Spirulina subsalsa PCC 9445: one gene and its partner. Each later gene encodes a partner of the first gene's protein in a complex. Links are inferred from orthologs where the notes say so. Each region holds a gene or a part of one and is shown in the gene's direction. Other genes may lie near its edges.

The links. The genes of interacting proteins can lie anywhere in the genome.
Region 2: the proteins of carB (region 1) and carA are in contact, whole or in part, in a solved structure (PDB 1KEE), measured with the Escherichia coli proteins. The link is inferred for Spirulina subsalsa PCC 9445 from one-to-one orthologs.

The regions. Positions count from the first base shown.
Region 1 is NZ_JH980292.1:3,153,734-3,162,437, forward strand. The notes cover bases 3,275-7,080. They hold carB (carbamoyl-phosphate synthase large subunit), read left to right. Parts: upstream 3,275-3,640; coding sequence 3,641-6,880; downstream 6,881-7,080. Other genes in these bases: SPI9445_RS0114290 (PepSY domain-containing protein), read left to right, coding at 3,275-3,520; SPI9445_RS25650 (methyltransferase domain-containing protein), read right to left, coding at 6,934-7,080. Outside these bases: SPI9445_RS27665 (EAL domain-containing protein), read right to left, coding at 1-2,355; more of SPI9445_RS0114290, read left to right, coding at 3,200-3,274; more of SPI9445_RS25650, read right to left, coding at 7,081-7,668; SPI9445_RS30615 (hypothetical protein), read left to right, coding at 7,606-7,965; SPI9445_RS27670 (Pvc16 family protein), read left to right, coding at 8,214-8,704. UniProt on the Escherichia coli protein: Large subunit of the glutamine-dependent carbamoyl phosphate synthetase (CPSase).
Region 2 is NZ_JH980292.1:3,761,007-3,766,242, reverse strand. Bases 1-2,788 are described here. They hold carA (glutamine-hydrolyzing carbamoyl-phosphate synthase small subunit), read left to right. Parts: upstream 1-714; coding sequence 715-1,863; downstream 1,864-2,788. Other genes in these bases: SPI9445_RS0117155 (Mini-ribonuclease 3), read left to right, coding at 2,543-2,788; SPI9445_RS0117160 (STAS domain-containing protein), read left to right, coding at 1,971-2,342; sigC (RNA polymerase sigma factor SigC), read right to left, coding at 1-249. Outside these bases: more of SPI9445_RS0117155, read left to right, coding at 2,789-2,998; 23S rRNA (guanosine(2251)-2'-O)-methyltransferase RlmB, read left to right, coding at 3,066-4,115; SPI9445_RS0117145 (DUF1816 domain-containing protein), read left to right, coding at 4,233-4,517; SPI9445_RS0117140 (alpha/beta fold hydrolase), read right to left, coding at 4,606-5,236. UniProt on the Escherichia coli protein: Small subunit of the glutamine-dependent carbamoyl phosphate synthetase (CPSase).

The DNA.
Region 1 (8,704 bases):
GGCGGCGTTAAGATAGAGGAGGTGCAGGGTGCGGGCATCGGCTGACCAGACGACATCATCAATGGAACTGAGGATGCCTTCTAGACGCTGTTCACTTTCTTTGAGGGCTTCTTCGGCACGATTGCGATCGCTAATATCCACCACCTGACCAATCATATAGCGGGGAATCCCTTGACCATCCCCGACTACCACCACTTTTACCAACGCATGAACAATGCTTTCATCTTGGGCAATATAGCGTTTTTCGAGTTGGTAATGATTGACCTCATTGAGTAATAACCGTTGATTAATGGCCGCATCGGCCGCTTGATCATCTGGGTGGGTCAATTCAATCAGGTTTTTAAGCAATAATTGAGAGGGTTTATACTGCAACACCTCACACAGAGCATGATTCACCTTTAATAAATGACCATCTAAGGACGAGATAAACATTCCAATCGGGGCCAGTTCAAAGGTGAGACGAAATTGTTCCTCGCGCTCCCGGACTTCCTGTTCAGCTTGATACTGTTGGGTAATATCATTAACTGAGAATACAATCGCCAAAATTTGACCCTGTTCATCTTTGAGGGGAGAACCATTAATGGAGAGATATTTTAAGGGGCCCCCACTAAATTGGATGGCATGACGGACATTAAACACAGGTTTCCCAGTCTTCATGACCTGATTAAAAGGCAGTTGTTCTAAGGGGAACGGTTCCGCTTCAAAATCCACAATGTGCCAGCGTTGGTCATCATAAGTCCAAGTTTGCTCATCGGAGAAGGTTAAGCCTAAAATCGCCTGGGCTTGTTGATTGGCAAAGGTGATCTGACCTTGGGCATTTACGACGGTAATAGCGGCTACACTAGTCTGCATAATGCCGTTGAGTAAGTCCCGTTCATTGCGTAGTTGTTCTTCAAACTGTTTCCGTTCGGTAATATCGGTTTGGACTTCGATAAAGTGGGTTAAATTTCCCTCGGAGTCGTGAACTGGAGCAATATAGAGTTCGTTCCAGAATAAAGACCCATCTTGACGATATTGTTCTAAAACCGCGTGATATTCTTCCCCATAGACCCGCGCTTCTTCAAGTTGCCGTTGTACGTCGGGATCGGTTTCTGTACCATTTAGCACAAAATCAGGATTACCAATCACTTCTTCTGCTCGATAGCCTGTGAGTGTCTCAAAACTGGGGTTAACGTAGATAATAGGACAGTTGGAGGCGATCGCATCTCGAATGGTGATCCCATTACTACTGGCATCAATTGCCCGTTTCATCAAATCCAATTGAGCCTGTTGTTGATGGCGTTCAATAGCTGTGGCTAAAATATGGCTCACCAGTTGCAAAAACCGGATATCATCCTCTGTAAATTGTCGCCCTTGATGACTATAAGCGCCCAAAATGCCATAAGCTTTTTCCCGATTAGGAATAATGATACTTACCCCACTGACGATTTTATGATTATGGAGCAAAGGCGACCCCCGAAAACGAGTTTCTAGAGCCAAATCTTGAAACACTACAGGCTCATGTTGTAGTAGAGTATAACCGGCTTCGGAATTGGGCGAAGCACTCACCGTCGCATACCCCACCATCTCCTCTTTCCAACCGACTCCCGCCCGTAATAATAAAGCATTATTATTCGGTAACAATTCTAAAATTTTGCAATATTTCACCTCTAAGGTTAAGGCCACTAAACGCACCGCTTGATCCATCAAAGCGGACAAGTTAGAAGTCGCTAATCCAAATTGACCTAAACGAGTGACGGCAGATTGTTGACGCAGGCGAATATTTAACTCCTGTTCTGTTTGTTTCTGTTGAGTGATATTCTCAATATGCAGCATGATAAAATCTCCATCCATCCAAACCCAATACAGGCGCAACTGTTGGCGAATTTCTTGGGATTCTCCGATGGTAATTTCTCGTTGAATGGGCAAATGATTATTCGCACAATGGAGTAAGGTTTGATAGATTACAGGCGTTTCAGCAAACAGTTCTCGCGCTTCTAGACCCACCTCTTCAGTCCGATAAAAATAAGGAAAATGACTAGCCGCTTCGTTCCATTCCACTAACACAAATGCCTTGCTTTGTCGTCTGAAAGTATAAGTCGGCAGAGGAAGATGATGATATTGTAATTGATAGTAATCGTTCTGTTCTTGTAAAATTTTAATTTGAGCTTGATATCGCTCAATTTTTTGCGTTAATTGCTCTTCAATTGTCTGTTTATGCTCATTGTATTCAGTTAGTTGATGCTTATAGTACTGATGAATAGCTTCTAATGTCCTACAGCTTTTAATCCGATTTAAGCCATAGCTTATCAAACCTAAAACAGTCAAAATAATCAACCCTAACCAAGGATAAACACAGGGAAATTGATTAACCATAACGTACCGACTGACCCCAAGTTTACAAATTCTTTAGTTTATGTCAGATGCAGCAATTCTCAGTGGACTGAACAGTTAAAGTAAAAATTTTTTATACCCTCCTCGTAACGGATAAATACTTAGGTATCAAGGAATTTAATTAGAAGGGTTTCTAGCAGATTCTGAAAATTGCTTTGCTTTTAAATTTTATTCATTGTTTTTTCATCGCCCATCAGGCATTAAAAACATAGACCGTTTAAATTAATTCCTGCAACAGATAAGCTGTTTTTATCAGGAACACTCTATCCCTTCGACAGTGTTATTGAGTCGAGGTTTAGTCTATAGCATTTTCGTGACTCATGAGGTGGACTTTTGTTAGACGCTCTGTTCCCTGTTCCCCATTCCCTGTTCCCTCAAACTAGAGACTCTGTACCTCGCCAGTAGGGAAATTGCTATATTTTAGATTTTCCCTTTTCGGAACACCATCGGTTGTTTTTAAAAAGTGGTTTTAAAAAATAGTGATAATGGTGTTTGGTCTGATCCCTCCTCTATTCTATAAAATTATGGCTAAGTTTATCGACAAGATAAAATAAATTGAAAAAAGTCTTGGTTGTTTTAGATGTAAAATTTTTTTGAAATAAGTTGACAAAAAAGATTAAATATGGTATGGATGCGCAACAAGGGAATCAGCGTATTGCTGACCAAGATTTTTTGAGGAGTAAACCTTGATTTGTTGTCAATTTCTGCATCCTAGCGCAAATTTTGGCTAAAAACAGCTTTTGGCTTGATGTCATATTCAAGCTCCATCTAGGATTAAAAATCAATACCCCTACCCACAAGACGACGGAGTTCCTCGGAGATTTTTATGAATAAACGTCTATTTCGTCAACTGCACCGCACCCTAGCGCCCATTATTATTTTGCCCTTTTTAATTACCGCACTAACGGGGATCAGCTACCGCCTAGGGAAAAGCTGGTTGGGTTTATCCCGGGATCAAGTCCATTGGCTAATGACGATTCATGAGGGAGAATATCTCGGTCCGATTTTAGAGCCAATTTATGTATTGCTCAATGGTTTAGGCGTGTTATTCATGATTGGTACTGGGACATATATGGTCATCCAGAGTTGGCAACCTCAGCGTTGGTTTCGTCCTCGGCAAAAGCAGGAGGAAGGAAAGAACTCATAATCTAGAGCCTGATCTGAACCTAATGGACTCTAAGCTAAAAAGATTTGGAGCAAACCGAGGGTAAGCCAAATCCCTGCTATACAATAATCTGGACAAAAAACCCTATGCTTGATAATCACTATGCCTCGTCGCGAAGACCTACAAAAGATCCTAATCCTCGGTTCTGGACCGATTGTTATTGGCCAAGCTTGTGAGTTTGACTACTCAGGGACCCAAGCTTGTAAAGCCTTGCGTCAGGAAGGATACGAGGTGGTGCTGGTAAATTCTAACCCGGCTTCCATTATGACGGACCCGGAAACGGCAGACCGCACTTATATTGAACCGTTGACTCCCGATATTGTGGAGCAGGTTTTAGCGAAAGAACGCCCGGATGCCTTATTGCCGACAATGGGGGGGCAAACGGCGTTAAACGTGGCGGTGACTCTGGCGAAAACGGGGGTTTTGGAACGCTACGGGGTGGAGTTAATCGGCGCGAAGTTGGACGCGATTGAGAAGGCCGAAGATCGTCTGTTGTTTAAAGAGGCGATGCAGAAAATTGGGGTGGGAGTTTGCCCTTCCGGGATTGCTCATAATTTAACGGAAGCGCGGGAAATTGCCCAAGAAATCGGCTCTTATCCCTTAATTATTCGCCCAGCCTTTACGTTAGGGGGAACAGGGGGCGGTATTGCCTACAACCAAGAAGAGTATGAGGAAATGGCTCAGGTGGGGATTGATGCGTCTCCGGTGAGTCAGATTCTGGTCGAGCGCTCCTTGTTGGGTTGGAAGGAGTACGAGCTAGAAGTGATGCGGGATTTAGCCGATAATGTGGTCATTATCTGTAGTATTGAGAACTTCGACCCGATGGGGGTTCATACGGGGGATTCCATTACGGTGGCTCCGGCGCAAACCTTGACCGATAAGGAGTATCAACGCCTGCGGGATGCTTCGATTAAGATTATTCGAGAAATTGGGGTAGAAACCGGGGGATCTAATATTCAGTTTGCCGTGAATCCGGTGGATGGGGATGTGATTGTGATTGAGATGAACCCCCGGGTGTCTCGCTCTTCGGCCTTAGCGTCTAAGGCGACGGGATTCCCCATTGCTAAGTTTGCGGCCAAGTTGGCGGTGGGTTATACGTTAGATGAGATTAAGAACGATATTACTAAACAAACGCCAGCCTCCTTTGAACCGACCATTGATTATGTGGTGACGAAGATTCCCCGCTTTGCCTTTGAGAAGTTCCCCGGCACGAAACCTGTGTTAACCACTCAGATGAAGTCCGTGGGCGAGGCGATGGCGATTGGACGGACGTTTCAGGAGTCGTTCCAAAAGGCGTTACGGTCGCTGGAAACGGGGCGTTTTGGCTTTGGTTGCGATTCCTACGGAACTGAAACCCTCCCCACGCTCTCTCAAGTGCGCGCCACCCTACGAACTCCCAACCCAGAGCGGGTTTTCGGCATCTACGATGCTCTGAAGTTAGGGATGACGGTAGAAGAAATCTTTGAGTTGACGGCTATTGACCCTTGGTTTTTGGATAAATTGTCTCAGTTGTTAGTGACTGAACGGTTTTTGAAACAAACCTCCCTGCCTGAAATCACAGCCGATCAAATGTGGGCGGTCAAACAGCAAGGATTTAGCGATCGCCAGATTGCCGTTGCTACCAAAACTAATGAGGATGAAGTCCGCCGCTACCGTAAAGGACTAGGCGTGATTCCGGTCTATAAAATGGTGGACACCTGCGCCGCAGAATTTGCCGCCACCACCCCCTACTATTACTCCACCTACGAGCGTTCCGAGTCCGAAGTTCTCCCCTCTGACCGCGCCAAAGTGATGATTCTCGGCGGTGGCCCCAACCGTATTGGCCAAGGGATTGAATTTGACTATTGTTGTTGTCATGCCTCCTATGCCTTACGAGACGCAGGTTTTGAAACAATTATGGTCAACTCCAACCCCGAAACCGTCTCCACCGACTATGACACCAGCGATCGCCTGTATTTTGAACCCCTAACCAAAGAAGATGTCTTAAACATCATTGAGGCCGAAAGTCCCCAGGGGATCATTGTGCAGTTTGGCGGTCAAACCCCCCTCAAGTTAGCCGTTCCCCTGCAAAAATTCCTCGAAACCTATCATTCCACCCAAATCTGGGGAACCACCCCCGACTCCATCGACATCGCCGAAGATCGGGAACGGTTCGAGAAAATCCTCCATGAATTGGAGATCAAACAACCGCCCAATGGGATTGCTAGGAGTTATGAAGAGGCACTGGCGATCGCCAATCGCATCACCTACCCCGTCGTCGTGCGTCCCTCCTACGTTCTCGGCGGTCGAGCCATGGAAATCGTCTATTCCGACGAAGAACTAGAACGGTACATGACCTTTGCCGTCCAAGTCGAACCCGACCACCCCATCCTAATTGACAAATTCCTTGAAAACGCCGTAGAGGTTGATGTAGACTCCATCACCGACCACACCGGACAAGTCGTGATCGGCGGCATCATGGAACACATCGAACAGGCAGGCATCCACTCCGGCGACTCCGCTTGTTCCCTCCCCTACACCTCCCTCTCCCCAACCGCCCTAGACACCATTCGCGGCTGGACCGTGCGCATTGCCCAAGCCCTCAAAGTCGTCGGCTTAATGAACATTCAATACGCCGTACAAGGGGATACCGTCTACATCCTAGAAGCCAATCCCCGCGCCTCCCGCACCGTCCCCTACGTCTCCAAAGCCACCGGAGTTCCCTTAGCCCGTATGGCCTCCCTCGTCATGTCCGGGCAAAGCTTGGCAGAACTGAACTTTACCGAAGAACCCCAACTGCGTCACGTAGCCGTTAAAGAAGCCGTCCTGCCCTTTAATAAATTCCCCGGCGCTGACACCTTACTGGGGCCAGAAATGCGCTCCACCGGGGAAGTTATGGGCATTGACCAAACCTTTGGTAAAGCCTTTGCCAAAGCCGAAATCGCCGCCGGGGAAAAACTCCCCCTCTCCGGCACCGTCTTTGTCTCCACCAACGACCGAGATAAACCCCTCGTCGTCCCCATCGTCAAAGACTTTATCGAACTCGGCTTTAAGATCATTGCCACAGCCGGAACCTATCAAGTCTTGAAAGAACAGGGCGTTCAAGCTGAATTAGTGCTAAAACTCCATGAAGGTCGTCCCCACGTCTTGGATGCCATCAAAAACGAGCAAATCCAACTGATTATCAACACCCCCTCCGGTCAAGAAGCACGAGAAGACGGCATCTTAATCCGTCGGACTTGTTTAGCCTACAAAATCCCCCTAATTACCACCCTAGCCGGAGCCAAAGCCACCGTATCCGCGATTCGCATCCTGCAAACTGAACCATTAGGCGTGAAAGCGTTGCAGGATTATATCTACTAGGCCGCAAATAACCCTCCTCAACAGGATTAATTCCCCCTTCACAGGGGGAATTTTCAATCGGGCTTTCTGGCTAAAAGCACCAAAGAAATCCCCCAAGGACTCCCATAACGCACCTCCCAAGCCAGCATTTTTTGTAAACACTCAAGCAAAAAAGACTTCTTCTGCACTTGTTGCACCGGATAGGGTTTCTGTAACCAAGTGCTATAGAACAACACAACCGGAATTAAAACACAGCCAAAATAGCGAACTCGACGCACCTGTAAAAACTCAGCCACACGATTCACCAATGACTGGCGACTATATCGCCGATAATGACCCAACATCCGATCATGATACCCAAATAAGAACTGAAACGCCGGGACAGAGATACATAAATAGCCCCCCGGCTTCAACCAAGAAGACAATATTTTTAAAGCATTAACATCATCTTCAATGTGTTCTAAAACATCATTAGACACAATAATATCATAACAAACTGTTGGCTGAAAATCTTCAATACTAGAGTGAAAAACCTCAAGATTGTGTAACCCGGTGTATTCTTTTAACTGTTTTGATAAAGAAATCGCCTCTGGATCAATATCTATAGCCTCCACCTGCCAAGAAGGATTTTGAGCAAGGAGCAGATTCATTTCCCCCGAACCACAACCAGCATTTAACACCTTTAAATTCTCTTGCTTCGGAAGCCATTGCATCACAAGTTTATACTTATTTAAACTGTAAAAATCATGGGAACGAGCAAGATAATCCGCAACTTTATAGTTTCTGTCTTCGATTTGCATTTTAATCATGACCTCAAAGTTAAATTAATGTCATGTTCTAAAAAAATAGCAATTCCCGCGCAGATTCCTAGTTCTGGGTTTGAGAGAACCCGGAACAGATCATCTAAAAAATCTGTACCTCATCAGACGGGGAAAGGCGATAAAACGGATAATTTAAAGCTGAGCTCATTAGTCGCTTCTGGGGTTATCAAGCCAAAGGCGATCAAGATTCAATGGCACCCCCCTAGATATCCTAAAAGATATCCTGATTTTTCGGTGCTTGCTCACTTTGTTTCTGTTCCGGTGCTTGATGTTGTTTTTTCTTAATAAATCTTCTTAATTCCCCATCTTCTCCAACCCATTAGACATCTGCCCTAATTCGGCTGAAACGCCTGTGCTGCCGTGCCGAAAAGGGGATTTTAGGAGAGGTTCAATTGAGAGGAATTGACGGGACTCCCCCCAAGACACAACCGGAGAGCAGAAGAGGCCAGATTAGCTTTCGACCAAAGTCTAATAACCAGATTCTGCCCCTGCCCTTAAGGTAAAGGGTATGCAACCTTAATCTATCTGGCACCATGATTCCAGTCGTTGCCCAAGCCCTAGCCCATCTTTTGGTCGCCGGAACCTCTCTCGACAGTGTGGAGCAAATCAGTTTTCACCGACCGGAGAATCCCCAAACCATGACCCGAGGAGTCAATGTATACTTCTATGATCTTCGTGCCACAGAGAAAGCTGGGGACAACGCAGAGAATCCGCCCCCTTTAACAGAAAAAGACTCGCCTCAGATGACCACGACTCAAACAGTCGGGCAGGAGGGAGTCCTCTGGTTTGATGTTTCGTTTTTAGTTAGTACCTACGACTATACGGCCTTGGGCGCGCAACAATTGCTTTCTGAAAGCTTAACTTTATTTTTGCGTTATGCTCAGATTCCCCACCCCTTTCTAGATGCCAGTATCCCCGGTTTTCGGGCATTACCCTTGAGGGTCAATCTAGAGACGGACTGGGTGGAATTGTGGAAAGCGTTGGATTTGCCTCTGCGTCCTGCCCTCTGTGTCACCGTGACGAT
Region 2 (5,236 bases), 610 kb from region 1 along the record:
TTCCTCATCGCGTTTCAATAAGGGGACGCGACCAATTTCGGTTAAATACAAACGCACAAGGTCAGTCGTGTAGCGACCCGACCTTTTCGGAGTCTCTAGGTTGGAGTCTGAGCCGTCCCAATCCTCCTCCATGAAATCCGACGACAGCCCTTGGGCTGAGTCGTTAGACTCCTCAAAGGGGAAATCAGGGGTTTGAGACAATTCTAAATTGTCTTCCGGGGGGCTGATAGAGAAAGGAGGGGTTGGCATGGTAATTTCTCAATAACAAGCGGGGGCAACAACAGCATTAATCCGATTGGTCTGATTTAAGTTAATCCTAGTCAAGATTTGGTGTTGTGATGCAAACTGTGATCCATCTCCCCTGGATAGAATGCGTTTAAGCAAATCGCGTATCAATGATAGAAGGGAATTGTGTGAACACAGTGAGGACATGAGAACATCCTTGACCTTCAGTATAGAGAGAAAATACCTTCTCAGTAGTGACTTTCGTCAAAGGATATGTTAATCTACATCACTTGTCCCCCAGATTCCTGAAACGTGAGTAATTTTATCTAGGGTTAAAATTATAACTATTTTAGTATCACTGCGAGTTGAAAATTGGGCCCCCTCAACTCTGAATCAATTGTTTAATTCCAGTGGGTCTGGAAAAAAGGACTGGTAAAGTGGAGGATGGCTGAAACTAGCCATCTTTAATCGATTCATCTGAAAAGACCTATGCCCATTTCCCACGCTCAACCTGCTCTACTGGTGCTGGCTGATGGTACCTCCTACCGTGGCTTTTCCTTCGGTGCGCCCGGCACAGCGATTGGTGAAGTTGTGTTTAACACCGGAATGACCGGATACCAAGAGGTTTTGACTGACCCTAGCTATTGCGGCCAAATTATCACCTTTACCTATCCGGAGTTGGGGAACACGGGAGTAAATGCCGAGGATGAAGAGTCCGCCCATCCCCAAATCCGCGCCGTGATTGCCCGTAATATTTGCTATCGTCCCAGTAATTGGCGCTCCACCCAATCCTTACCGGACTATCTCAAACAACATCGCATTCCGGGGATTTATGGCATTGATACCCGTTCTCTCACCCGAAAAATTCGCACAGTGGGGGCAATGAATGGGGGTATATCAACGGAAATTCTGGATCCCGATGAGTTGTGCCGTCAAGTCCAAGGCGCTCCTTCCATGGCTGGACAGAATTTAGTCAAGGAAGTGACGACCAAAACACCCTATGAATGGTCTGATGTGACCGAGGGAAACTGGGAATTCAAAGAAGGAGAAGCTATCACTGATGAACCGTTAAAGGTGGTGGCGGTAGATTTCGGGGTAAAACGGAACATTCTCAAGCGTTTGGCTAGCTATGGCTGCCAGATTACGGTGGTTCCGGCGAATACGCCCCCGGACGAGATTCTCAAGTACAACCCTGATGGTATCTTTCTGTCTAATGGTCCTGGCGACCCCTCGGCGGTTCAGGAGGGCATTGTTACGGTGAAAAGCCTCTTGGAAAGTCAAAAACCCATGTTTGGCATCTGTATGGGGCATCAGATTTTAGGGCTGGCACTGGGGGCGGAAACGTTTAAGTTGAAGTTCGGTCATCGGGGGTTAAATCAACCCTGTGGTTTGAGTCAGAAGGTGGAAATTACCAGCCAAAATCATGGTTTTGCGGTGACGGCGGAATCATTAGGGGAGGAGATTGAGATCACCCATTTTAACCTGAATGACAAGACGGTGGCGGGTTTGGCTCATAAGAATCTGCCCTTTTTCTCGGTGCAGTACCACCCGGAAGCCAGTCCTGGCCCCCATGATGCGGACTATTTGTTTGAGAAGTTCGTCCGTCTGATGGCGGAAAATCGGGCTGCCCAGAATTAGACGGGGGAAGGGGGCGATCGCGATTTTTCGATTTCTTTTGCCCAAAAAGACCGAATAACCGATATACTAGAGCATTGATTCTATAAGGCTACAGTGAGGAGGAAGTTATTCCTGAAGCACTTAACCTAACCGTAAGCTTAAGGGGCACGCGAGAAGTTAGGGAAGATTGCCAAATATTTCGGCTAACTGGGTTGCTTGACGCTTTTTCTGAACCCACTTTTCGGAAAGTGTTAAGTGGCTGTATTGAGACCGGCCCCAAACATATTATTCTGGTGCTATCGCAAATTGACTTTGTGGATAGTTCCGGACTCGGTGCGCTCGTGCAGTTAGTCAAGCAGGCGCAAAACCAGAATGGAACGGTTCAAATTGTGACGAACGCCCGTGTAACCCAAACGGTGAAACTGGTTCGCTTAGAGAAGTTTCTGTCTTTACAACCCTCGGTTGAGGAGGCACTAGAGAATATTCAAAGTGCCTCCTAGGGGGTAAGACCCAACAGTCATGCTCTGTTAAACGCTTTCTGATGTAATATGCTAGGAAGGCGTTTTAGCAGGTGTTTCCCCGAGTCTAGAAGTCTTAAATCATTGCGATCGCGTCCGCCAACAGGAGGGGAGACGGGGTTTTGTTGTCTTATCCCCTCCTACCCTGCTCAAATCCCGGTTCTACGGGAAGGTCGGTTTTTGTGATTCAACCCTCACCCTCCAGCCAATCTGATCCCAGTTCCTGGTTAGCGGAACCGTGGGGGGGAGTTGGTGCGCTGACCTCTTCCCTCAAAGGGCAACCTGTGGAACGTCTCTCTCCCCTCGCCTTGGCCTATCTCGGGGATGCCATCTATGAGCTTTATATTCGTCAGTATTATCTATTTCCCCCCCGTCGGATTGCTCAGTATCACCAGCTTGTAGTGTCTCAAGTCCGTGCAGAACGCCAGGCCGCTCAGTTACAATTACTATTGCCTCAATTAACGCAGGAAGAGTTAACCATTGTCAGACGGGGACGTAATGCTACCCATCGCCGTCCTTCCCGTTTAGCTCCGGCCATTTACCAGCAGGCAACCAGTTTAGAAGCTTTGGTTGGCTATTTGTATTTAACGAATCCCCAGCGCCTTCATGATTTGCTGGTGCAGTTGCCATTGGATTAGAGTTTTTAAGTTTTGCCTTTAACTTCTACCCGTTTTTTTGTCAACTCTATACTAGGACTATTGTATTATGGATATGCCTCGTTCTTCCCCTAAATCTTCTCCTGCCCGTCCCACTCGGGGCGGTGGTAAGGCTGTTGGGAAACGGATTCGTGCTCGGGTGAAAGGGAAACCCGCTCGGCGCGGAGAGGAGCGGTTTTCTCACGCCAAACCTGTCCCCCATCGAGTCGCCAAACGTTCAGAACAACGCTCAGAACAGGGCGAGAGTCGGGATTTTGCCAGTCGGAAGAAAATTGTCACCTCCAGCCATCAACGGGATTCTGGAGCAGGAGATCACCTAGAAACACCGGAAAATCCAGACTTGATCTATGGTCGTCATGCGGTGTTAGCGGCCTTAGAAAGCGATCGCCAACTCAATCGCCTCTGGATTATTCCCCGTCTACGCTATGATCCCCATTTCCACTCCCTGATTGAACAGGCTAAAACCAAAGGAACCGTCGTCGATGAAGTCGCCCCCCGTCGTCTCGAACAGATGACCCAAGGCGCAAACCATCAAGGCGTGGCCGCCCAAGTTGCCCCCTATACCTACTGGGAATTAGCCGACTTAATCGCCCAAGCAAAAAGCAAAACAGAGCATCCGGTGATTTTAGTCGCCGACGGGATCGAGGATCCCCATAACTTAGGGGCGATGATTCGCACGGCCGAAGCGATGGGATCGCAAGGATTGGTGATCCCCCAACGGCGCGCTGTGGGGATCACGTCTGGGGTGACGAAGGCCGCCACGGGAGCATTAGAAAATTTCCCCGTAGCGAGGGTGGTTAACCTCAGTCGAGCCTTAGAAGACTTGAAGACGGCGGGTTTTTGGATTTACGGCACTACGGCCGGGGCAGAAACCCCCCTGCATAAGGTGAAATTTGAGGGTGCGATCGCCTTAGTCATTGGTTCCGAGGGCAAAGGTCTGAATTTATTAACCCAGCGCAACTGTGATGTTCTGGTTTCCATCCCCACCACGGGAAAAACCCCCAGTCTCAATGCTTCCGTTGCCACCGCCATGACCCTCTATGAAGTCTATCGCCAACGCTGGAGCGAAGCGGTTTATTTGGAAACTGTGTCTGAATAGACTTTAAAAAAATGAGCATCCAGAGTATAAAGAGAGTGAAAAATCCGTCATCGTTAAGTATTGTAAAGAGCAAGGCGTTATAATGCCGGGTTGAATCCTGCTAAATCGGGGAAGAACATGAAAGATACTGTGGTTCAGATTCTTAACTTCTTTGGCTGGGCATGGTGGGTGGAAGTGAAAACCGAAAACCCCCGTTGCACCTATTACTTTGGCCCGTTCGCCAATCAACAAGAAGCCCAAGAAATGAGTAGTGGATACGTTGACGACCTCAAAGACGAGGGAGCGCAAGGCATTAGTGTTTATATCCAACGCATGAAACCGGATGAATTAACGGTCTTTGATGAGTTGGGGGAGACTCCTGACCATGAGAGATTCCCCACTCTTAGTGGTCAGTTATCCTAGGGGCGCAGGGGAGGAGAAATGAAGGGCAGTCTAAACCCTGTTGTTAGGGTCTGGTCAGTGGGTGTTAGCTTGCCCGACATTCATCTCCTTACTGCGTCACTTCAGGATGAGCCTTGAGCCACTCCTGAAGGCGTGCTTGTAGGGCGCTGGGAACTTCCCAAGGGAATAAATGGGCTGTGTTGTGATAACAGTGCCATTCACAGTTAGGTAAAGCCAGAGCGGTTTCTCGACTCGACTCGGGGGTAATGTGAACATCCTCTGACCCGGCGAGCATGAGACAAGGGGCCGTGATCTGTTGGAGATCCGGCAGTCGGTTATACCCAGAGCGGAGGGCTTGGCGCAGGGCTTGATGAGCCAAGGGAGAGGTTTGGTAATAGGCGGGGGTTCCTTCACGGGCTAGGTAGCCGTAAGCTTCGGCGGTGTGTTGTTGAAGTAGATACCGAAAAAGAGAGCGTTTGCCCCATTGTTCAATATTCCAATGCCAGCCCGGTCGCCAACTGTTCAGGAATCCGGCGATGCCTGTGGCGCATAATTCAAAGGGGGTGGTTTTGGGATGACGGCCTCGGGGACGGGCAGCGGTGCCGATGAGAATTAAGCCAGAATAGCGTTGAGGCGATCGCAACATTAACTCCAACGCCAGAATTCCCCCCAAAGACCAGCCCAACAGCAAGCACCGTTCAATCTGCCTCTGATCTAGTAATGCCTCCAAATCCTGCAAA